3 regions of the Isoptericola sp. NPDC019693 genome follow, and region 1 is predicted to be linked to each of the others. Evidence: riboswitches for the same ligand, from Rfam matches in the RefSeq annotation. Region 1 holds a riboswitch; each other region holds the start of a gene.
What was found. Region 1 has a riboswitch for thiamine pyrophosphate ahead of ACH436_RS05390 (thiamine ABC transporter substrate binding subunit). Riboswitches for the same ligand answer to the same signal wherever they lie in the genome.

Region 1 (3,240 bases):
GCGAAGCTCTCCTCCAGGTGCGCCCAGCCGAGCAGCCCGCCGGGCGCGAACAGCGCGCGGAAGGCGACGCCCACGACGACGCTGGGCAGCACGAACGGCACGGTCACCAGGCCTCGGACCAGGGTGCGCCCCGGGAACCGGCACCGGTACAGCACGTACGCGCCGGGCAGCCCCAGCAGCACCGACAGCAGCGTGCCGGTGAGCGCCTGCGCCAGCGTCTGGCCCACGATCCGCCAGGTGCGCTCCTGGGACAGCACCTCCGCGAAGCCGGACAGGTCGAGCGCCCGCCCAGCCGGCGTCTCGGTGAAGAACCCCTGCAGGACGAGCGACACCACCGGCCACGCGAAGAAGATCGCGAGGAAGCCCAGCGGGAGCGTGACGGCGGCGCCCCAGCCGAGCCAGGCCCCCCAGCGGCCCGCGCGGACGCCGCGCGTCAGCCGACGACGGTCGACGTCCACTGCTCGATCCACTCGTCACGGTGCGCGGCGACGTCCGCGGGCGCCACCTCGAACGGCGTGTCGGCCAGGGGCGCGAACCGCTGCCAGTCGGCGGGCAGCTCCACGTCCGGGTCGGCCGGGTACATGTACATCTGGCCGGGGACGTCGGCCTGGAACTCGGGGGACGTCAGGAAGTCGACGAGCTGCTCCGCGCCCTCGGGGTTGTCGGCGCCGGAGAGCACGCCCGCGTACTCGACCTGGCGGAAGCACGTGTCGAGCATCGCGCTGGTCGTGGAGGACTTCCCGTCCTCGGTCACCGTGAAGGCGGGCGAGGTCGCGTACGACAGCGCGATCGGCCGCTGCCCGCCCTCGCCGGCGCCGGAGAAGTCCACGTAGTACGCGTCCTCCCAGCTCTCGGCGACCTTGACGCCGTTGTCGCGCAGGTCGGCCCAGTAGGCCTCCCAGCCGTCGGTGCCAAAGGCGCCGATCGTGGCGAGCAGGAACGCGAGGCCGGGGGACGACGTCGCCGGGTTGGTCACGACCGTGAGGTCCGCGTACTCCGGCTTCACGAGGTCCTCGAGCGTGGCCGGCGGGGTGACGTCGTGCTCGTCGAACCAGCCGTCGTCGAGGTTCAGGCACACGTCACCCATGTCGACCGGCGTGAGCGTGCCCGCCAGGTCGTCGGGGGCGTAGGCCGCGACCTGCGGGTCGAGGTCGGCCGGCTGGTACTCGGCGAAGACGCCCGCGTCGACGGCGCGCGAGGCGTACGTGTTGTCCACGCCGAAGACGACGTCGCCCAGCGGCGCGTCCTTGGTGAGCACGAGCTGGTTCACGAGCGTGCCCGCGTCACCGGGGGCCACCTGCTCGACGGTGAGGCCGGACTCCTTCTCGAACGCGGCCAGCACGTCGTCGGAGACGGCGAAAGAGTCGTGCGTCACGAGCGTCACGGTGCCCGACGCCGCGCCGCTGGCGTCGCCCGACGGCGTCCCGCCGCCGCACGCCGCCAGGAGCGGCAGCAGCGCCACGGCGCCGACGGCCGCCGCCGTGGTCCGGGCCGTGCTCGTCGACGTGGTCCTGCGGGTCATGCTGTCCTCCTCAGGGTGCGAGAAGGGGGTCCTGCGGGCACCCGGCACCGTCGTGGTGCGGCCGTCCGCAGGGAACGAGATTCCCGACTTCCTCCACCGGTGCTAACCGGATCAGGTTCGAGGGTCTGCGGCGGTCCGCACTCTCAGCGCCGGTGGGCGCTCCCCTGTCGTATCACCACGAGCCTACCCGTCGGGGCCGCGCTACCGTGGTCCCGTCCTCGGCCTCGGGGTGTGACGTGCCTGACGTGCCGTGACGCCCGCCAGGTGGCCGTGGACGCGGCAGGAGACCAGTCCCCGGGCGCACCCGGCCGGGACAGAGCGAGGGAGAGCACGTGACGGACAGCGAGCAGCCGCTGGGCGTGAAGGTCGGCACGGTGGTGCTGACGATCGCCGCCGGATGGGCGGCGCAGAAGCTGATCGGGGTGGTCTGGGAGAAGACGACCGGCAGCGTGGCCCCGACCAACGTGGACGACGACGAGCTCTCGATCATCCAGGCCGTCACCTTCGCCGCCGTCTCGGGCGGGGTCGCGGTGCTCGCGAAGCGCCTCGCCCGTCAGGGCGCCGTGCGCGCGGCGGCGCGGTTCGTCCCCGGTCGCTGAACCTCCCGGGGCCGTCGCGCGGGCCGCGTCGGTGACTCGTCGGTGACTCGTCAGTGGCTCGTCAGTGGCTCGCGCGGGGGCGCCGGCGGGCCAGCTGTGCGTCGTGACCGTGCGGCCGTTCCACCGGCCGCACGGTGGCGAGCGCCCGGCTGATCCGGTCCGCCGCGTCTTGCGCCGGCGGCGCCGAGCGGACCACCTCGGCCGCCGTGAGAGCCGTGTCCCGGTCCCCGACGGGCCGCGCGAGCTCCTTCATCACCTGCTCCCCCGCCGACTGGGCGGAGATCCCTACCTGCGCGCCGGCGTCCGCGAGCACCTCGGTGGCGACCGACTCGTCCACCCCGCACACGGCCATGATGGCGCCCTTGGCCTGCTCCGCGGCCGCGGCCGCGACGAACGCGCGCGAGACCGCGCGGTGCGCCTCGCGTTCCAGCGCGTCACGCACGACAGGGCTCGCGTCGATGACGTAGCCGACGATCTGCGACGACGCGCCCTCGGCCCCGTGCCGCGCCTGCCCGGTGACCACGACGGTATGGGTCCGGCCGTGGTCGTCGACGACGCGATGGGCCCCCGAGAACGGGCGCCCCGCACCCAGCGCGACCACCGCCGTCCGGGAGAGCCGCTCACGGTCGTCCGGGTGCAGGTGGGCCCGGAGCACCTCCGGCCCCGGAGCGACCTTGCCGGGCTCGCGGCCGAAGATCCGGAAGACCTCGTCCGACCACCACCACTCGCCCGTGATGACGTCGACCCGGTACCGGCCCACGAGCAGCTGGCTCCCGGCGCCCAGCAGCTCCGCGAGGGCGACGAGCTCGCGGCGCGGTGCGTCGTGCGGCGTGCTGGACATCGAGGCTCACCCCCCAGTGCCGTGCAGCTGGGTCCGGCGCGCAGTTCTCCTGGCTCCACCACGGTACCGGGACGGCGCGACAGCGCCACCGCACGGTGGCTGCCGTGCGGTGCCGCTGTCGAGGAACCCGGGTGTCTTGCGGGCGGCGGTCAGGCCACCGGGGTGGTGGCCGCGGGCTGCGCGGCCGCCTCGGCCCGCTCCGCGGCGACCGCCTTGCGGTGCTGGGTGAACGAGTAGGCGACGGCGGCGGCCCACCCGACGGCGACGATCCCGAGGAC
Region 2 (3,240 bases), on a different contig from region 1:
AGCCCATCCGCCGCGAGGGCAAGGCGCAGGCGCGCTGGGTGCTGCTCGACTTCGGCGAGGTCGTCGTCCACGTGCAGCACGCCGAGGACCGCGTGTACTACGCGCTCGAGCGGCTCTGGAAGGACTGCCCGGCGGTCGAGCTCCCGGAGGACGCGCGGGGCGGCGACGGCGCGACGGCCGCCGCCGAGTACGGCGACGGCGAGGGTGACGGCGCGATCCGCCTCGCGGGCGACGAGCGGTGACCGCCGGCACCGTCGTCCTGCTGCGCCACGCCCGTACCGCCTACAACGCCTCGCTGCGGCTCCAGGGGCAGATCGACATCCCGCTCGACGAGGTGGGCCGGTGGCAGGCGACCGAGGGCGGTGCGGCGCTCGCGTCGTCGCACCGCGCGACGCGCGTCGTGTCCTCGGACCTGGGCCGCGCCGTCGAGACCGCGACCGCGTACGCGGACGCGCTCGGCGGGGCGACCGTGCACACGGACGAGCGCCTGCGCGAGCGCGGGTTCGGCGCGTGGGAGGGCCTCACGGGGGCCGAGCTGCAGGAGCGCTGGCCGGAGGAGTACGCGGCGTGGCGCCTCGGTGCCGAGCCGGCCGGTGCGGGCGCCGAGACGAAGCCGGCGGTCGCGCAGCGCATGGCCGAGGCGGTCGCCGAGCACGCCGAGGACCTGGACGACCAGGAGACCCTCGTGGTGGTGTCGCACGGCGCGGCCATCTCGCTGGCGGTGACCGCGCTGCTCGGGCTCGACCCGGCCACCTGGCGCGGCCTGTCCGGCATGCACAACGTGCACTGGTCGCACCTGCACCGCGCGGGCGAAGGATCGGTGCCGGCCTGGCGCCTCGTGGCGCACAACGTCGGCGCGGGGTACCCCCTGGACCGTTGGCAGGCCGGCCCGGACTGGAATTTGGAACCTGGCCCGAAGTCTGCCTAAGATATCGACGTTCCGAGGGGCGCAAGCCCGGAGGAACACACCGAATCAGACGAATCGCCTGACCGTTCGCGGTCGCGAGAGTCGGTTCTCGGGGCTGTGGCGCAGCTGGTAGCGCACCTGCATGGCATGCAGGGGGTCAGGGGTTCGAGTCCCCTCAGCTCCACCCCGACGAGAAGGCCCGGAACCACATGGTTCCGGGCCTTCTTGCGTGACCAGAGGTTTCACGGTGCGGGACGCCGTTGCGCCGACGCCGTCGTCGCCTAAGGTCGGACCTGCGGCCGCGTCGTCGGCCGTCACATCTGAAGACACCCATGACAGGGGAGCGCCGTCGAAGGGGCGCTGAGAGTGCGGGACAGGCCGCAGACCCTTGGAACCTGCTCCGGTTAGCACCGGCGAAGGGAGTTACCTGGAATGTCCGCGCCCACTTTCCTGCGCAGCGCGTCCCTGCGGTACCGCACCGTCGACCTCGTCACCGTGGCCATGCTCGGCGTGGCCGTCGGCGTCGTCTTCTGGGGCTGGACCCAGCTCTACCACCTGCTCTCCGCCGGGCTGGCGGTCGCCTTCCCGCCGGCCACCGGCCTGCTCGGAGGGGGCTGGCTGCTCGGCGGCGTCCTCGGCGGTCTCATCGTCCGTCGCCCCGGCGCGGCCCTGCTGACCGAGGTCGTCGCCGCGAGCGTCGAGGCGCTGCTCGGCGCCGGCTGGGGCTTCTCTGCGATCGTCTCCGGCGTCGTGCAGGGGTTCGGCGCCGAGCTGGTGCTCGCCCTGTTCCTCTACCGGCGGTTCGGCACCGTCGTCGCTGCCCTGGCGGGCGCCGTCGCCGGCGCGTGCGGTGCCGTGTACGAGTGGTTCGCGTACTACCCCGACTGGGCATGGGGCTACCGGCTGGCCTACCTGGGACTCTTCGCGCTGTCGGGCGCGCTGCTCGCCGGCCTCGGGGGAGCGGCGCTGGTGCGCGCCCTCGCGCGGGCGGGGGTGCTCGACGCCTTCGGGCCGGGGCGCGACCTCGCCGACCGTGCCCTCGACCGCACGCCGGCCTGACGGCGTGGCGCGCGACGACGTCCGGGCTCGCGTGCGCGGGCTGCGCTGGCGGCCCACCGGGCGGGCCGCCCCCACGCTGGACGGCCTCGACCTCACCGTCGGGGTGGGGGAACGCGTGGGGCTGGTCGGTCCCAGCGGGGCCGGCAAGACGACCGTGCTGCACGCCCTCGCCGGGGTGCTCGGGGACCCGCTGCCCGGCGACCTGACCGGAGACGTCCGCGTGGACGGCCGGATCGGGTACGTGCCGCAGGACCCGGGTGCGGCGGTCGTCGCCTCCCGGATCGGGCGGGACGTCGCGTTCGGGCCCGAGAACGCCGGCCTGCCGCGGGCGGAGATCTGGCGCCGCACCGGCGAGGCCCTCGACCGCGTGGGCCTGCGGTACCCGTGGGGCCGCCCGACGTCGGCCCTCTCGGGCGGCGAGCTGCAGCGGCTCGCCCTCGCGGGGGCGCTGGCCCGCATGCCCGGCCTGCTGCTGCTCGACGAGCCGACGGCGATGCTCGACCCTGCCTCCGCGGCAGAGGTCCGCGCCGCCGTGGCGGGCGCGCTGGAGGGCACGGACACGGCGCTCGTCGTGGTCGACCACCACGTCGGGCCGTGGCTGGAGCACCTGGACCGCGTCGTGGTGCTCGGCGCGGGCGGCCGGGTCACGCACGTCGTCGCCCCCGCCGCGCTCGGGATCGGTGACGGCGCGGCGACGGGGGTCCGCGACGAGCTGAGCCGTGCCGGCGTGTGGCTGCCCGGCGTGCCCGCACCGGCGCCGCTGGAGGTGCCGGGTGCCGTCGTGGCGCCGGACACGCCCGGCCCGGAGGTCGTCATGGCGGGCGTGCGCGTCGACCTCGTCACCCGCGGCCTGCGCGGCCGCACCACCACGCGTGCCCTGGACGACGTGACCGCACGGTTCCCCGCGGGGCGGCTCACGGCCGTGACGGGGCCGTCCGGGGCGGGGAAGTCCACGCTCGTCGCCACGCTCGCGGGGCATCTGCGGCCGTCGGACGGGGACGTGCGCGGAACGCCCGGCCACGCCGCACGCTCCCGCGACCTCGCCCGGTGGTGCGGGTGGGTGCCGCAGCACCCGGAGCACGGCCTGCTCGCGCTGCGGGTGCGGGAGGAGATCGAGCTCACCGGCCGACGCCTCGGCGTGGCCGTGGCCGTGGACGACGTGCTCGCGCTGCTGCGCCTCGACCACGTCGCCGACGCGCACCCGTTCCGGCTGTCCGGCGGCGAGCAGCGGCGCCTGGCGCTGGCCGCCGCGCTCGCGCACCGCCCCGGGCTCG
Region 3 (3,240 bases), on a different contig from region 1:
GGCCGCGCGCAGGTGGTCGAGATAGGCCGCCGTCGTCGGGCTGGTGGGCACGTCCTGCGGCTCCCCGCCCAGCCAGCGCGTGTGCAGGTCGAGCTCGGTGACCAGCGCACCGTGCGCGCCGCCGGCCCAGAAGGCCTGCTCCGCCCGCGTCGGCGCGAGCTCGCTCGCCCGGGCCAGGCAGCGGGCGTAGTCGCGCAGGTAGAGCGCGTCCTGCTCCAGGTAGGCGCGGAAGTGCGCGGCGTCGAGGGTCCCGTCGCCCAGCGACCGGACGAAGGCCAGGCCGTCGATCGCGGCACGCACGCCCGCCGCGTCGTCCCACCACCGCGCGACGACGTCCTCCCCCTGCCCGTCCCCCTGGCCGTCCCCTGGCGCGGTCCCCGCGCCCGTCGCGGGCGACGTCGCGGGCTGCTCCACCGCGCCGGCGCGCAGGCCCACCAGGTGGTCCACGGGGCCGTTCCCGCGACCGACCCGCAGGCCCTCCCCCGCCCGGATCGCCGCGGTGAGCCACGTCTTGGTGCCCCGCAGCGCCTCGGCCCAGTCGCCCGTGCGGGCGTACCGCGCGGCCAGCCCGCTGGACAGCGAGCAGCCCGTGCCGTGGGTCGAGGAGCTGGGCACGCGCGGTCCCTGCAGCTCGACGAGCACGCCCTGCGGCCCGACGAGGGCGTCCGGGGCCCCGGCCGGCGGCCCGTCGGCCTCGTCGGGGCGCAGGTGGCCGCCCTTCGCCACCACGAGGATCCCGTGCCGGGCCGCCAGCCGCTGCGCCTGGTCGAGGACGGCGGGCCAGCTCGCCGCCGGAGGCTCCTGTGCGAGGGCCGCGAGCTCGGGGAGGTTCGGCGTCACCACGTCCACGCGGCCGAGCAGGTCCCGCACCGCGTCCTCGGCGGCCGGGTCGAGCAGCCGGTCGCCGCTGGTCGCGACCATCACCGGGTCGAGCACGACGGCGGGGCGCCCTGCCGTGCCGGAGGGGCCGGACGCGTCGTGCGGGAGGCCGTCGAGCCAGGCCGCCACGGCCCGGGCCACCGGGGCCGACGCGAGCATCCCGATCTTCACCGCGTCGACGGCCACGTCGTCGCTGACGGCGTCGAGCTGGGCGGCGAGGAACGCGGCGGGCGGCACGTGCACGTCCCGCACCCCGCGGGTGTTCTGCACGGTCAGCGCCGTGACGGCGGCCATCCCGTAGCCGCCCGCGGCCGCGATCGACTTCAGGTCAGCCTGGATCCCCGCACCCCCGGAGGGGTCGGAGCCCGCGACGGCCAGCACGCGGGGGCGGGAGCCTCTCGGCGGCACCGACGGGGCGGCGGGGGCGGGAACGGTGGTGCCGGCGCTGCCGGCGGAGCTGTCTTCAGGTGCGCGCGCACGCATGTCGACATCCCTTCGCTAGTTCGAGCTAGATCAGGTTCGACGGGTGTGTTCTCAGCGCCCCGCCGGCCGGCCGCGACGATGTCGCAGCGATGACCGGCCGGGACGCACCCCGTGTCGTGCGGCCCACCGTAACCCAGGTCAGCGCGGGCGTCGCCGGACGTCCGGCCCTCGCGTGCCGGAGGCCCGCCCGGCCGCGCCGGACGGCGCCGGTGCGGCGTCGGGACGCTGCCGGGGACCTTGTCCGGACGACGCCGCCGGGCCCTCTCCCCCTCGCCCGGTCGCCCGCGCAGACCTCCGCCCCGACCTCCCGCGGCCGTCGCCCACCCGCACGGTAGGGTGCGGGGGTGTCCGTGGTCGTCCGTCGTGTGCGCGAGCTCCTCGTCGCCGGCACGACGCTCAGCATCGCGGCCGCCGCCCACCTCCTGGCCGGCGGCGCGCTGCCCGGGGCACCCCTCGCCTGGTTCGTCGTGCTGGCGCTCACGGCGCCGTTCGCGGTGTGGACCGCCCGCCGCCGGCTGACGCTGCGGCGTCTGCTGCCCGCGATGGTCGCGCTGCAGCTCGTGCAGCACACCGGGCTGTCCGTGCTCGGCGCGGCCGGGCCGGCGGCACCGCACGCCGGCGGCTCCCCCGCGGCGCTGGACGGTCACGCCCTGCATGCCCTGGGCCCGGGCTCCCTCCCGCCCGCCACAGGCCTGCACCTGCACCACGCGGACGACGCCGCCACCACCTCCTGGATGCTCGTCGCGCACGCCGCCGCGGTGCTGCTCACCGCGCTCCTGATCGCGGCGGGCGACCGCGCCGCCGTCAACGTCGCCGGCCACCTGCGGCACGTCGCCGTCCTGGTGCTCAGCGCCGGGGTGCCGCTCGTCGTCCGCGAGCGCACCGTCGTCGTCCGCCCGGCCTGGCGCCCTCGCCCGGCCCGCGCCCTGCGACGCACCCCGCCACGAGGGCCGCCGTCGCCCGTGGGCGCCCTCGCGCGCGCCGCCTGAACCTGCCCTGGTCCGTCGTCGGACGAGGGCAGGCCCCTCGTCGTCCCACGACACGTCCAGACCTGACAGCACCCTGACAGCCAGGAGCAGAAGCACCCATGTCCACGATCACCCCTGCCCTCCGCGCGCGCCGTCTCGCCGGCGCCGCCGCCCTCAGCCTGCCCGCCCTCGTCCTCGGCGCGGCCGCGGCCTCGGCGCACGTGACCGTCACCCCCGACGCGGCCGAGGCCGGGTCGTACGCCACCCTGACCTTCAAGGTCCCCAACGAGTCCGCCGAGGCCTCGACGACCGCCGTGCAGATCGACCTGCCCGCCGACACCCCGTTCACCAGCGTGTCCGTCGAGCCCGTGCCGGGGTGGACCGCCGAGGTCACCCGGGCTCCGCTGCCCGAGCCGGTCGAGGTGCACGGCACCACCGTCACCGAGGCCCCGGCAAGCATCGAGTGGACGGCCGACGACCCCGACGCCGGCATCGCGCCGGGCGAGTTCCTCCGGTTCAGCGTGTCGGCCGGGGCCGTTCCCGAGGGCGTCGAGGAGATCCTCCTGCCGGCGACCCAGACCTACTCCGACGGCGAGGTCGTCGCCTGGGACCAGGCGGCGTCCGGCGACGCCGAGCCCGAGCACCCCGCCCCCGTCCTGCAGGTCGTGCCCGCCACCGAGGACGGTGGGCACGACGGGCACGGTGCGGCGTCGTCCACCACCGGCTCCGCAGGTGCCGGCGCGGGCGGTCAGGCCGCGGCGGACGACGGCGGTTCCACGACGCTCCCGCTGGCGCTGGGCGCGGCGGGCCTGGGCCTCGGGCTCGTGGGCGCCGTCACCGGCGTCGTCGCCCTGGCGCGCACCCGTGCCACCGCCGGGTCGTCCGGCCCGGAGCAGCGGTGACGGCCGGG

Region 2: it holds a riboswitch for thiamine pyrophosphate, as region 1 does, so the genes downstream of both, ACH436_RS01135 (ECF transporter S component) here and ACH436_RS05390 (thiamine ABC transporter substrate binding subunit) in region 1, are expected to answer to the same signal.
Region 3: it holds a riboswitch for thiamine pyrophosphate, as region 1 does, so the genes downstream of both, ACH436_RS03960 (bifunctional hydroxymethylpyrimidine kinase/phosphomethylpyrimidine kinase) here and ACH436_RS05390 (thiamine ABC transporter substrate binding subunit) in region 1, are expected to answer to the same signal.

What each region holds. Positions count from the first base shown of each region.
Region 1 covers NZ_JBIRXP010000002.1:2,921-6,160, reverse strand. The annotation lists gene ACH436_RS05395 (ABC transporter permease) at 1-458, opposite strand, end outside; gene ACH436_RS05390 (thiamine ABC transporter substrate binding subunit) at 434-1,522, opposite strand; TPP riboswitch at 1,594-1,698, opposite strand; gene ACH436_RS05385 (DUF4235 domain-containing protein) at 1,855-2,121, shown strand; gene ACH436_RS05380 (PAS domain-containing protein) at 2,183-2,962, opposite strand; gene ACH436_RS05375 (sulfite exporter TauE/SafE family protein) at 3,112-3,240, opposite strand, start outside.
Region 2 covers NZ_JBIRXP010000001.1:240,055-243,294, forward strand. The annotation lists gene rsfS (ribosome silencing factor) at 1-242, shown strand, start outside; gene ACH436_RS01125 (histidine phosphatase family protein) at 239-928, shown strand; tRNA gene ACH436_RS01130 (tRNA-Ala) at 1,019-1,091, shown strand; TPP riboswitch at 1,235-1,346, shown strand; gene ACH436_RS01135 (ECF transporter S component) at 1,340-1,966, shown strand; gene ACH436_RS01140 (ABC transporter ATP-binding protein) at 1,941-3,240, shown strand, end outside.
Region 3 covers NZ_JBIRXP010000001.1:834,816-838,055, forward strand. The annotation lists gene ACH436_RS03960 (bifunctional hydroxymethylpyrimidine kinase/phosphomethylpyrimidine kinase) at 1-1,362, opposite strand, end outside; TPP riboswitch at 1,353-1,484, opposite strand; gene ACH436_RS03965 (hypothetical protein) at 1,707-2,351, shown strand; gene ACH436_RS03970 (YcnI family protein) at 2,450-3,232, shown strand; gene ACH436_RS03975 (copper resistance protein CopC) at 3,229-3,240, shown strand, end outside.